Regions from separate parts of the Rothia sp. HMSC066H02 genome, predicted to be linked through region 1. Evidence: predicted binding sites of a transcription regulator. Region 1 holds the regulator's gene; the other holds the start of a gene.
The links. Region 1 encodes HspR, which represses chaperone genes until heat shock. Its sites were predicted from a motif close to AAGTTGAGTCNNNNNGACTCAACTT; they were not measured.
Positions count from the first base shown of each region.

Region 2: a site for HspR is predicted at 2,941-2,965, ahead of clpB (ATP-dependent chaperone ClpB). Genes of this name have one in related genera too.

Region 1 covers NZ_KV818683.1:11,879-18,392, forward strand. Annotated here, with positions in the region: gene dnaK (molecular chaperone DnaK) at 1-185, shown strand, start outside; gene HMPREF2999_RS04275 (nucleotide exchange factor GrpE) at 188-766, shown strand; gene HMPREF2999_RS04280 (DnaJ domain-containing protein) at 1,111-2,088, shown strand; gene HMPREF2999_RS04285 (heat shock protein transcriptional repressor HspR) at 2,092-2,598, shown strand; gene trmB (tRNA (guanosine(46)-N7)-methyltransferase TrmB) at 2,856-3,662, opposite strand; gene HMPREF2999_RS04295 (hypothetical protein) at 3,888-4,286, opposite strand; gene HMPREF2999_RS04300 (amino acid permease) at 4,785-6,266, shown strand.
Region 2 covers NZ_KV818667.1:311,112-317,625, forward strand. Annotated here, with positions in the region: gene HMPREF2999_RS01350 (VIT1/CCC1 transporter family protein) at 1-186, opposite strand, end outside; gene HMPREF2999_RS01355 (Dps family protein) at 561-1,058, opposite strand; gene HMPREF2999_RS01360 (HAD family hydrolase) at 1,374-2,030, opposite strand; gene HMPREF2999_RS01365 (NAD(P)-dependent oxidoreductase) at 2,049-2,732, opposite strand; gene clpB (ATP-dependent chaperone ClpB) at 3,018-5,627, shown strand; gene HMPREF2999_RS01375 (Sir2 family NAD-dependent protein deacetylase) at 5,787-6,514, shown strand, end outside.

The DNA.
Region 1 (6,514 bases):
AGAAGGCACTCGAGAGCGACGACGACGCAGCAGTGAAGTCCGCATTCGAGAAGCTGCAGGCATCCCGATCCAAGCTGGGTGAGGCACTCTACGCAGCAGCACAGGCTGAGGCATCCGAGTCCAAGCCCGCCGCTGATGAGGACGTTGTCGACGCCGAGGTTATCGACGAAGACGAGAAGAAGTAATCATGGCTGAGCAGGAAAACACCACCCCCGACCCGCTGGAGGAGGCGTTCAACGCCCCCGCAGCGGAAGGCCATCCCGAAGCTGAGTCGGTCGAAACCGCCGACGACGCAGCGGAAGCCGTCGAGGCTGAGCTCCAGGACGCCGTAGAAGCAGAATCTGCGGATGCGGCACTCGCCGCAGAGCGCCTGGACTCCCTGCTTCGCCTGCAGGCCGAGTTCACTAACTTCAAGAACCGCACCGCTCGCGAAAAGGAGCAGCTGCGACTCTTCGTCATCAGTGACCTGGTCGGTTCCCTGCTGCCGGTGTTCGATGACATCGACGCCGCACGCAAGCACGGCGACTTGCAGGAAGGCCCCTTCGCCTCCATCGCTACCAAGCTCGAAGAGCTGCTCGGCAAGCAGGGCGTGGAGCGCTTCGGTGAAGTAGGCGACGCCTTCGACCCGAACATCCACGAAGCTGTACTGCAGCAGCCCACCGACGAGGTGGCTGAGGATCATGTCTCCATGGTTCTGCGTTACGGCTACCGCGTGAACGACCGTGTGGTTCGTACCGCTCAGGTGGCTGTGGCTGTCGCACCGTAAGGTGGTCGGCTCAGCATTGGCTGAATAACTAACGACGGGCGGGTGCTCTCCCTGGTGGGGGAGTGCCCGCCCTGTTGTTTGCCTGAGCTATTTGCACGGGCTGTTCTGCCTGGCGCGCCTGTTCTGTCGGGGTTGCTATACCCGGTGTGTTGGCGCGGGTTTTGGCTCGTAGGAGCGGCGGTTAAAAGGCTTGTAGGGGTGCAATTTTTTGGGCTCAACCCTTTCAAAATTGAGTCAAGTAGACTAAACTTTTATATAGAGCATTAAGACAAGCACGCGGTGCCCCTGCAAGCCGTCCCGTAACCGAGGAGGGCGGCGCATCACCGCAGAAGGAGAAACACAACATGGCAAGTGAAAACTGGCTAACCGACGACTTTTATAAGGCACTGGGTGTCAGCGAAGACGCAAGCGAAAACGACATCAAGAAGGCGTACCGCAAGCTCTCCCGCAAGTACCACCCGGACCTGAACCCCGGCGACGCCGCAGCAGAGAAGAAGTTCAAGGAAATCTCGGAAGCATACGACGTGCTCTCCGATAAGAAGCAGCGCGAAGAGTACGACCAGATCCGCCGCTACGGCGCATCTGGCATGGGCGGATTCGGCGGTGGCAGCTACACCGGCTACCCCGGCGCGGACGCATTCGGCGGCTTCAGCAATGGCGGCGCAGGCATCAACATTGACGACCTGCTCGGTGGACTCTTCGGCGGCAGCGCTGGCGGTTCCCGACGCTCCGCAGGCTTCACCAGCGCCGACTTCGGCGGCATGGGTGGCGGCGGTTTCGGCGGTGCACAGCACGCAGCCCCCGAAGAAAGCACCACCAGCACCCGCGTCAGCCTCGCCCAGGCGTACACCGGCGCGACCGTGACCGTGTTCCTGCCGGACGGCTCCCACACCGAGGCACGCATCCCCGCAGGCATTAAGGACGGCCAGAAGGTGCGCCTGCGCGGCAAGGGCCTGCGCGGCGGCGACCTGAAGGTCACCGTGCGCGTCTCCGATGACTCCGTGTACTCGCGCGAGGGCAACAACCTGATCCTGCGCGCACCCGTCACCCTCGCCGAGGCCGTCGACGGCGCAGTGATTGAGGTGCCCCTGCCCGACGCATCCACCGTGAAGCTGCGCCTGGCACCCGGCCAGGTCGGCCGCCGACTGCGCGCTAAGGGCCGTGGCTTCAAGGCTAAGGGCGGCGACGGCGACCTGCTGGTCATCCCGGAGATTGTACTGCCCACCGAGCTGAGCGCAGAGGCGCAGGAAGCATTCGATAAGTTCGTAAAACTGGCACCGCAGGAGAACCCGCGTAAGGATCTGTTGAAGAAGGCGAAGTAAACCATGGCATCTCGAGAATCATCATCTAAGTCCCGTAGCGGCAAGCCGTTGCACAGCGTGGACCTGCCGGTTTTCGTGATTTCTGTGGCGGCTGAGCTGGCGGGCATGCACCCGCAGACCCTGCGCCAGTACGACCGCATCGGCCTGGTCCAGCCTTCGCGTGCGCCCGGCAAAGCGCGCCGCTATTCGCAGCGTGACGTGAACCGTCTGCAGCAGATTCAGCAGCTCTCGCAGGAGGGCGTCTCCCTGGAGGGTATTCGCCGCATTATTGAGCTGGAGTCCCTCGTGGAGGAGCAGCAGGAGCAGATTGCGGCGCTGCAGCGTCAGGTTGAGGATGCGAAGGTGAAGCTGGGCTTGGCGGAGCGCGTGTTCGCTGCCGGTACCAGTGGCGACGTGGTGCATATTGCCCGCGGTACCCGCCCGGCGCCTCGTCAGCGTTCTTCGGCTGTGGTGCTGTACCGTCAGCGTCACCAGTCGGCTACGGCGGATGATACGAAGCCGCAGCGCTAAACCGGCTAAACCCGCTACACTGGGATAAACGGCTCGGCTGTTCTAGCTCATTTGCGCTAGTCAGCGACCCATATAGGCTTGTGCGTCTTTGTGTCATACGCCGCGCGAGGGAGGGTAGACCCCCGCCCCGCATGCACTCAGACCCACACACAAGGAGGTGAGGCTCCCCGAACGAACGGGGAGCCTCACCTGCTTTAACCTATATGCACTTTGCGCGCTGGCGGGAAACCACCTGGCGGTAACTGGCGCTGCCCCGCTTACTTGCGGCGGTAGGTCAGATCGTGCGCGCGGCGGCCCGCCTCCTGAGCCTTACGTTCAAAGCTGGTGAGGGTGCGACCCTCCCAACGCGGAGCCCAACCACCCAGCGGATCCTCCTCGGTCGCACCGGCGCCGGGGTTCATGTTCTCAAAGTCGGGGTGCGCCTCCAGAACCTCACGCATGACCAGGGCGTACTCCTCCCAGTCGGTCGCCAGACGCCAAATGCCGCCGGGCTTGAGTACACGCGCAACCTTATCAGCGAACGCCGGGGATACCAGGCGGCGCTTGTGGTGGCGGGACTTGTGCCAGGGGTCCGGGAAGAACACCCACAGCTCGTCCACGGAGTTCTCCTCAAGCATGTTGTCGAGCAGCTCGGGTGCGTTCGCCTGAGCCACACGCACGTTCTCCACGCCGGCGTTGCCCATCTTCAGCAGCAGGTCCGCGATGCCGGGGGTGTACACCTCAACGGCGAGGAAGTTCGCCTCGGGCACCTCAGCTGCGCGGTGCACAATCGCCTCGCCCAGACCGGAACCGATCTCGACGACCTGGTACGCCTCACGGCCGTAAATCTTAACCGGGTCGAAGGTCGCCTCGGGTGCGACGGAGGTGTCGGTGCGCAGGCGCGGGATGTCCAGCACGTGGGTGGGGGAGTAGGTGTCCCACGCCTTCTGGCGGCGCGCGGTGAGGCGGTCGCCGCGGCGGACGAAGGAGTAGGGCTGGCGGAAGAATTCCTCGGGAACCGGCTTCTTGGCCTTTTCTTCGGTGGATTCGGGTGCCTGGCTAGGCTGCGTGTTCTCAGTAGACATACCTAAAAGAATAGCGCAGGGCCGCGGCACCGTGCGGTTTCGCGGCTTGTACGGGCGGGTGATACTGGGCTGGTCGGGTGTGGGTAGGTGGCGTGCGCGGTCTGCGAAGCGTAGAAATTCGGTGCGCATAGAAAATCAGCGGGCATACAAAAGTGCGGCGGGAACAAAGACTGTTCCCGCCGCACTTTCGCGAGGTTGCTTGAGGAGTGAGCTAAGAGGAGGGGCTTACTTCTTGGAGCCCAGCAGTGCCAGGCCCGCGCCGAGCATCACGATGTTGTTGGCGAGCTGCTGGCCGTCCTGGGTGGGGCGGAAGTACTTGTCGTGCATGTCCGGGTTGCGGAAGTACATGGTCATCAGGTTTGCCGCGAATGCGGTCAGGCCTGCGCCCGCCAGGCGTGCGGGGATGAAGGGGGTCAGCAGGGTTGCGCCGAGTGCGGTCTCTGCGCCGGAGATGAGCTTGCCGAAGGTTGCTGCGTCCAGCTTGGAGACTGCGGGAACGCCGGTTGCCGCCATCTGCTGCAGGAAGGCGTAGGTGCCTTCGTCTGCCTTGAGCTTCTTGACGCCTGCGTCGAGGATGAGTGCGCCGGCGGTGAGGCGGAGTGCTGCGTTGGAGAACTTGCTCATTGTTGTGTCCTTCTGTTCTGTGTTTGGTCGGTTAGGTTTTCGTTTGAACGGTTTCTACTCTAGACCCACTTTCTCGCATTGTAAAGTTTTACTTGTAAAGTTTCTTAATTTTTTGAAAACTGAAGAGGCGGGGCGCTCCGGATGGGGGGCTCTCGCACTCGGCAGGTCACCGCAGGCTCGCGCTGCCCCTGAACTGTCGCCTCCCTGCGCCGTCTCAAATCCTAGCCATGTTGGATTCCTTGTACTTGTGTGGGTATGAGGGGGTAAAATTTGAAATTATGCATTCTTTGCATAATTCTTTATCGGTGGCGCAAAAATTTGTAAACCCCGCGAAATCGGAGTTTACAAGCCCCAGCGCACCGCGCAGGCTATGGATGCGGGAATTACCCCTCCATGTACGCCGTTCAGGATTATGCACGAATACCAACCACCCGGAACCGCCCCCGAGTAGAACCCCGAGTAAAAACTGGGGCGAACCGACGCAGGAAAGAGAAATACGTGACACAGCAGCCAACGCAGCACAACTCCGTCACCGGCCTAGACTCCGAAGCTGAGCACTCCAAGCTCCAGCGCGGACTGAGCTACCGACACATCCAGCTGATCGCTATCGGCGGCGCCATCGGTACCGGCCTGTTCCTCGGCTCGGCGAAGACCATTGCCCTGACCGGCCCCTCCATCGTCTTTGTGTACGCGATTATTGGTAGCGTCATCTACTTTGTTCTGCGCGCCATGGGTGAGATTCTGCTCTCCAACCCCAAGTACAAGTCCTTCACCGACTTCATTACCGACATCCTCGGCCTGCGCGCCGGCTTCTTCGTCGGCTGGTCGTACTGGTTCTTCTGGGTTGTCACGGGTATTGCGGACGTCATCGCAATCACCGGCTACGTGCAATACTGGCTACCCGACATGCCCAAATTCATTCCGGCACTCGTCGTCATTGTCGCGCTGCTGTTGCTGAACCTGCCCTCGGTGAAGAACTTCGGCGAAATCGAATTCTGGTTCGCAGTCATTAAAATCGTCGCGATTGTCGCCCTCATTATTGTTGGTGCGCTCATGGTCGCCTTCAGCTTCACCAGCCCCGACGGTACTACCGCTTCCGTAACCCACCTGTGGGACCACCCCGGCCCCTCCGGTAGCGGTATCTTCACCCAGGGCGTGACCGGCTTCCTGGGCTCCTTCCAGATTGCTCTCTTCGCCTTCGTGGGTGCTGAGCTCGTCGGTACCGCCGTGGCTGAGACCAAGCACCCCGAGCGCACCCTGCCCAAGGCTATTAATGCTGTGCCTTTCCGCATTGCGCTTTTCTACGCTGTGCCGCTGATGACCATCCTCGCCGTGACCCCCTGGGACAAGCTGGATAAGTCCATGAGCCCCTTCGTGGGTATGTTCTCCCTGGCTGGCATTGCTGTTGCCGCATCGCTGGTGAACTTCGTGGTGCTGACCTCCGCGGCATCTTCTGCGAACTCCGGTATCTTCTCGACCTCCCGCATGGTCTACGGTCTGGCACACGACGGCGCCGCACCCTCCGCACTGGGCAAGCTCACCAAGAACGGTGTGCCCGCCAACGCCCTGTACCTGACCACCGTGCTGCTGCTGTTCAGCCTGGTCATGCTGTACGCCGGTAGCGGCATTATGGAGGCGTTCACCGTGGTGACCTCCGTGGCGTCGATGATGGGTATCTTCACCTGGAGTATGATCCTGATTGCGTACCTGGTCTACCGTAAGAAGTTCCCCGAACGCCACGAGGCATCCGTATACAAGATGCCCTGGGGTATTGGTATGAGCTGGTTTGGTCTGGTCTTCTTTGCTGTTATGGTCTACGCCCTGAGCCTGTACCCGGACACCGCAATCGGTCTGGCGCTGACCCCCATCTGGTTCATCGCTCTGGCTATTGGCTACGAGATTCTGACCCGCCACCATGCGGCGAAGCGTGCTCGCGCACTGGCCGCCGAGAAGCCTGCTGAAGAGGCTGCTCAGAAGTAATTCTGTTCTTTCTGCGGCGCTGTTGGTAAGCCCCGTTTCTGCATTCTTTGAGGATGCGGAGGCGGGGCTTTCGCGTGCCCTCATGCCTGCCTGTTTACGTTCCGGGCGGCATTTTTTACACTGCTTGATATGACGTGAATAATAGAAATAGGTCACATTTTTGCCGTAAATCCTGTTTTCTTGCACTTAACACCTGTAGAATAACTATCCAAGTAGCTGTGAGGGCTCTCAGAAAAACTCCGCGTCAA
Region 2 (6,514 bases), on a different contig from region 1:
GGCCAGGTAGCGGCGCCAACGCTTAATCTGCGCGGGGGAGGGGGAAGTAACCGCACTGTGGCGGGTCGGCTTGTGCTCGGTCGCCTCAGCTGCGGTCCTTTCAGCCTCGGCCGCGTCAGCCTGAAGCTTCTCGGTCTGCTCACCGTACGTGTCTTCGCCGTGCTCGTTCGGGGCGTGCGTGCTCATATCTCTCTTTCCGCCGGATGCGGGTCGCGCCGGGTATCTCCCGGGCGCTCAATCATGCGTTCAATCTGTGTGTTCTGAGTTGATCAGTGAACCACTGTAGAGCACTCCGAACAGAAAATCTAGGACGGCCTAACCCGGTGTTAATGTTCGCCTCAACGTACTTTGTGATACCGCACGGACGAGGACTCAAGTGCCGGGAAAGGTAAAAGAGGTTGGGAATAAGCAGGGCAGCTTCGAGCATAAAAAGCTGGGCGGGTGCACCCTCCATAAGGAGAGCGCACCCGCCCGGCTTGTGACTCTAAAAGCTAACGCCTATATAACTTGCCGCCATAGGTAGGCTGCAGTTTAGAGGCTACAACTTAGATGGTTGCGGCTTAGATGTTGCCTTCGCCGTTCTCCAGGAACGCGCGGATGAACCACTGGAACTTCTCCAGCTCAGCGGTCTGACCGATCAGCAGGTCCTCGGTGACGGGGTCGGACTCACCGGCAAAAGCAATAGCCTTGCGGTGGGCCTCAATCACGCGGGTGTAGACGTCGTTCAGGGCACGCAGGTGAGCGGCGACGGGTGCGCGGCCAACTGCGTAGTCCTCGACGGTGCGCTGTGCGACCAGTGCGCCAGCCAGACCGTTGGGGGTTGCGCCCAGGGTTGCCATGCGCTCTGCGATGGCGTCGACGAACTCGCGGACGGTGTCGACCTGGGGGTCAATCATCTCGTGAACGGCGATGAAGCCGGGGCCGGTCACGTTCCAGTGAGCGTGCTTCAGCAGCAGGTGCAGGTCGTTCAGGTCGTGCAGACGTGCCTGGAGAACCTCGGAAATGCCCTTGCCTTCTTCGAGGGTCAGGCCGGGTGCGGTGTAGTTTGCGAATGCCATGATGGTCTCCTTCATGATGCTGTGATGCTTGTGGTTCGGTGGGGTTTGTCGCCCCGCCGAATCGTTATTATGAGTAAATCATTTTAAGGAACCGCTGTCAAGGTTATTTTGAGTAATTCGTAATAAATTGTCATCTGCGTGTCGCGCCGCACTTAAAAGCTTCTGCCCAAACGTGCCAGCCCCAAATGCCCGCGTGGCTCACCGCCCAGGCGCGCACAAAGGGTGGGATGCGCGATATCTCATCTTGTGCATCCCACCCTTTACGGTGAAGTGTATTCAGTTTTCTGTAGAGCTTTCAGTCTGCAAACTACGCGGCTACGCCAGCGCGCGAACCGCCTCCAGGGTCAGCTCCTCATGCTTGAGGCGCACGGTACCCAGCTCCGCCGGAACGTCCAGCTCGCCCGGCACAACAATCACGCGCATACCCGCCGCGGTCGCACTGCGCACGCCTGAAGGGGAATCCTCGAGAGCCACGCACTGAGTCGGGTCAACACCCAGACGCTCTGCCGCCAAAAGATAAGGCTGTGGGTCCGGCTTGGGGTTGGTGGTCTCATCGTTGCCAATAACCACTGAGAATGTGCCCTCGGGTGCCGCGTTCGCGGTGCGGCGAGCCACGGAGGTGGTGGCGTTCGTGACGATGGCGGCCGGAATCTGCGCATCGTGAACCTCCGAGAGGAAGCGCTCAATGCCGGGCAGGAATTCGACTGGCTGTTGTGCCAGGGCCTCGCGCACCTTCGCCACCAGTCGATCGTTAATCTCCTCGTCCGGCAGGTTCACGCCGCGCTCGCGTAGGCGATCCAAGGTGAACTGCATGGACAGGCCTAGGCAATCGAGGGTGTCCTGCTCAGTCCAGGTGCCGCCAAATTCTGCGGTGAGAGCAACCTTTGCGGCAGCCCATACGGGTTCGGTGTCGACGAGGGTTCCGTCGTGGTCGAAGAGAATGGCGGCGGGGAAGGTGTTCGTAGTCGTCATGTCATTAAGCCTACCGGTTTATTTCTGGCGCGAGCGTAGGGCAACGTCCCCAATCGTCACCAAAAAATCTGTGCCCGCGTTCTGGGGGTTCTTGGCGATAGTAAGCAGCGCATCGGCAACGTCTTCACGGGCAATCGTCGGAATGCCCGGAGTTCGCTCGACACTCGCCATATCAAACACCTTCACCCCGCCCTTACCTGGCTTATCGGTCAGCCTGCCCGGATGTGCACGCGAAATATACGGCTGATATTCGGCAACCAGGGCGTCTGCCTTAACCTTGTCGGTAAAAATGCCGCGCATGATGACCTTGCATACCAGGCGCATGGGCAGGGACGCGGTCCGTACCGTATCGCCCACACCGTAGGCGCTCATCAGAACGCAATGCTTCACGCCTGCGCCCGTGACCGCCTCCATGATGAGGGGTAGGCGCTCCTGCATGAACGTGGAGGAGAGAAATTCTCGCACCGTGGCTTTCTGTCCCAGGATGCTCACCATGACGTCCTGCCCGGAAGAAGCTTCGGCGAGTCGCTCGGCATCGTCCAGGGCTCCCGGAACGATAGTGAGATTTTGGTGCGCCCCCAAAAGTGTTAGCGCCTTGTCGGGGTTGCGCACGTAGGCGGTGACGGTGTGCCCCTCCTCTAGGGCTTTGCGGGTGAAGAGGTAACCGGTGCGGCCGGTTGCGCCTAGAGCCAGTATTTTCATGTGGGTCCCCATTTGTGACTGTGATTGTTGTGGGAACTCGCAAGCGCCCAGCCTTACATGTACCCAGCGTGGTCACTATAACAATAGGGCTTTTGGGTGGAGTTTTTGGCTGGAGTTGGTGCTTTCGCCGCTTTATTCGTGCGAAGAACCCTTAGCTGTTGCGGAAATTTTAATCTCAAAAAAACCTTGGTTAACCTCTTGTGTAGAATAATTGAGTGTAGTAGACTCAAGTTATGTAATGCAGGGGCGCATAGGATAAGCCCCTCGAAATACGAAAGGAACACCATGGACAACAAGTTCACCACCAAGAGTCAAGAAGTCATCTCGGCGGCAAATACTAACGCTCAAACCGCCGGCAACCCCACTATTGAAACCGCGCACATCCTCAAGGCCCTCATGGACCAGCGCGAAGGCGTCGCCGTAGCAGTCCTCAAGGCTGCAGGCCTGGATGTGGACGCTATCTCCGAGGCGGCATCCGCTGAAATCAAGAAGTTGCCGAAGGCATCCGGTGCCTCCGTGCAGAACGCTTCCCTCAGCCGTGCCGCGCTTTCCGCTCTGCAGGCAGCGCAGACCCGCGCCCAGGGCTTCGGAGATACCTACGTTTCTACCGAAATGATTCTGCTGGGCATTGCCAGCGGAACCGATAGCACCGCAACCGCAATGCACAAGCTCGGCGCTACCGCAGAGCTCATCGCACAGACCATTCCCAACGTCCGAGGAGACCGCACCGTGGACACCCCCGACCCCGAAGGCACCTTCCAGGCACTCGAAAAGTACGGTACCGACCTGACCGCTATTGCTCGCGCAGGCAAGCTCGACCCGGTCATCGGCCGTGACTCTGAGATTCGCCGCGTCGTGCAGGTGCTCTCCCGCCGAACCAAGAACAACCCCGTTCTGATTGGTGAGCCCGGCGTCGGTAAGACCGCCGTCGTGGAAGGCCTGGCACAGCGCATGGTTTCCGGCGACGTGCCCGAATCCCTGCGCGGCAAGACCCTGATTAGCCTGGACCTGGGCTCCATGGTCGCGGGCGCAAAGTACCGCGGTGAATTCGAGGAGCGCCTGAAGGCAGTCCTCGAAGAAATCAAGAAGTCCGAGGGTCAGATTGTGACCTTCATCGACGAAATTCACACCGTCGTCGGTGCTGGCGCATCCGAAGGCTCCATGGACGCAGGCAACATGCTCAAGCCCATGCTCGCCCGAGGCGAGTTGCGCCTGATCGGCGCGACCACCCTCGACGAGTACCGCGAGAATATCGAGAAGGACCCCGCACTGGAGCGCCGCTTCCAGCAGGTGTACGTGGGTGAGCCCAGCGTAGATGACACCATCGGTATTCTGCGTGGCCTGAAGGAACGCTACGAGGCACACCACAAGGTGCAGATCGCTGACTCCGCGCTGGTTGCCGCAGCAACCCTGTCTAACCGTTACATTCCCTCCCGTCAGCTGCCGGACAAGGCAATTGACCTGATTGACGAGGCAGCATCCCGCCTGCGCATGGAAATTGACTCCGCACCGGAGGAAATCGACCAGTTGCGCCGCGCTGTGGACCGCCTCACCATGGAGGAACTGGCACTTGCCGATGAGACCGACCCCGCATCCGTGGAGCGTCTGGAAGCGCTGCGCAAGGACATGGCTGACAAGAAGGAACAGCTCGACGCCCTCAACGCTCGTTGGGAGGCCGAGAAGGCTAGCCTGAACCGTGTGGGTGACATCAAGACCCAGATTGACGAGCTGCGTTCCCGCGCAGAGGTTGCACAGCGCGAGGGTAACCTCGCTGAGGCATCCCGCCTGCTGTACGGTGAGATTCCCGCAAAGCAGGCTGAGCTGGAAGAAGCACAGCGCGCCGAGGACACCGCCAAGAGCGAGTCCATGGTCTCCGAAGAGGTCACCGCGGACGATATTGCCGAGGTGATTTCCTCCTGGACCGGCATTCCCGCAGGTCGCATGATGCAGGGTGAGTCCGAGAAGCTGCTCGAAATGGAGAAGCGCATCGGTGCCCGCCTGATTGGTCAGGAAGCCGCAGTGGTCGCTGTCTCTGACGCTGTGCGCCGCGCCCGCGCCGGTATTTCCGACCCGAACCGCCCGATTGGTTCCTTCCTGTTCCTGGGCCCGACCGGTGTTGGTAAGACCGAGCTGGCTAAGGCACTGGCTGAGTTCCAGTTCGATGACGAGCGTGCCCTGGTGCGTATCGACATGAGCGAATACTCCGAGAAGCACACCGTTTCCCGCCTGGTCGGTGCCCCTCCCGGATACGTCGGCCACGAAGAGGGTGGTCAGCTGACCGAGGCTGTACGCCGTCGCCCCTACTCGGTGGTCCTGCTCGACGAGGTTGAGAAAGCACACCCCGAGGTCTTCGACATCCTGCTGCAGGTACTCGATGACGGCCGCCTGACCGACGGCCAGGGCCGCACCGTGGACTTCCGCAACGTCATCCTGATTCTGACCTCGAACCTCGGTTCGCAGTACCTGGTCAACCAGGACCTGCCCTTCGAGGAGCGCTCCGAGAAGGCACTGGAGGTTGTGCACCAGGCATTCCGCCCCGAGTTCCTCAACCGACTGGACGACATCATCATGTTCCAGCCCCTGTCGGCTGAGAACCTGGGCCAGATTGTGGGCCTGCAGATCAAGAGCATGGCTAAGCGCCTGGAGGACCGCCGCCTCACCCTGAACGTGACTGAGGCAGCCCTCGAGTGGCTGGGCAAGACCGGCTACGACCCGGCATTCGGTGCCCGCCCGCTGCGCCGCCTGGTTCAGCGCGAGATTGGCGACCGTCTGGCTCGCGGCATCCTCTCCGGTGCTATCCACGACGGTGACACCGTGACCGTGGACGTGAACCCGGACGTTGCTAGCGACGGCCTGTCGGTGACCTCCGAACGTGAGCAGAAGGCTGAGAACTAAACTCAACCGGCTGGGCGGACTTAGCCTGTGGCTGAGTTTGCACATTCGAAACCATAAGAAATAGGCTGTGGGGTACCCTCGAAAGGGGGTGCCCCACAGCCGTTTAACGCGTTAGAACCGCGCTGAACGGCACTAGTACACAGAGCATTGAGGAGAAGAATGGACCGCTGGACTGACCACCAGAACTTCGCCGCCGCCGGTGAGCAGCGCGAAGAAATCGCCTCCGTGCACCGTGCCGCAATCCGCTCGATTCAGCGCGTTGTCTCTGAGAACACCATCCCGCACGACGAAGAATACGCCTCCGCGGGTGTTGCCGAGCTGCTCAAGGCCGGTAAGGTTCTCGTGCTCACCGGCGCGGGAGTGAGCACCGAATCCGGCATCCCCGACTACCGCGGACCCGGCGGATCCCTGCACGACCACCGCCCCATGACCTACCAGGAATTCCGCTACGATGACGCCGCCCGCCAACGCTACTGGGCGCGCTCCTACGTGGGTTGGCGCCGCATGCGCCGCGCCGAACCGAACCGCGCCCACTATGCGCTCGCCGAGCTGGAGCAGCTGGGCGCCGTGAGCGGCGTGATTACGCAGAACGTGGATGGGCTGCACGCCCGCGCTGGAAGCTCCCGCCTGCTGGCGCTGCACGGTGACCTCTCCTGTATTGTGTGCCTGGACTGCGGGCAGGATGAGGGCCGCGAAAGCCTGGATGCGCGCCTGGACGCGGCGAACCCCGGCTACCTGGCGCGCCTTGAAGACGAAGACCTGCGCGTGAACCCTGACGGTGACGTGGAGCTGGACGAGCGCTATATCCGCGATTTTCAGATGGTGCCCTGCATTGCCTGCGGTTCGACCCGCCTCAAGCCGGATGTGGTGTACTTTGGCGAGTCCGT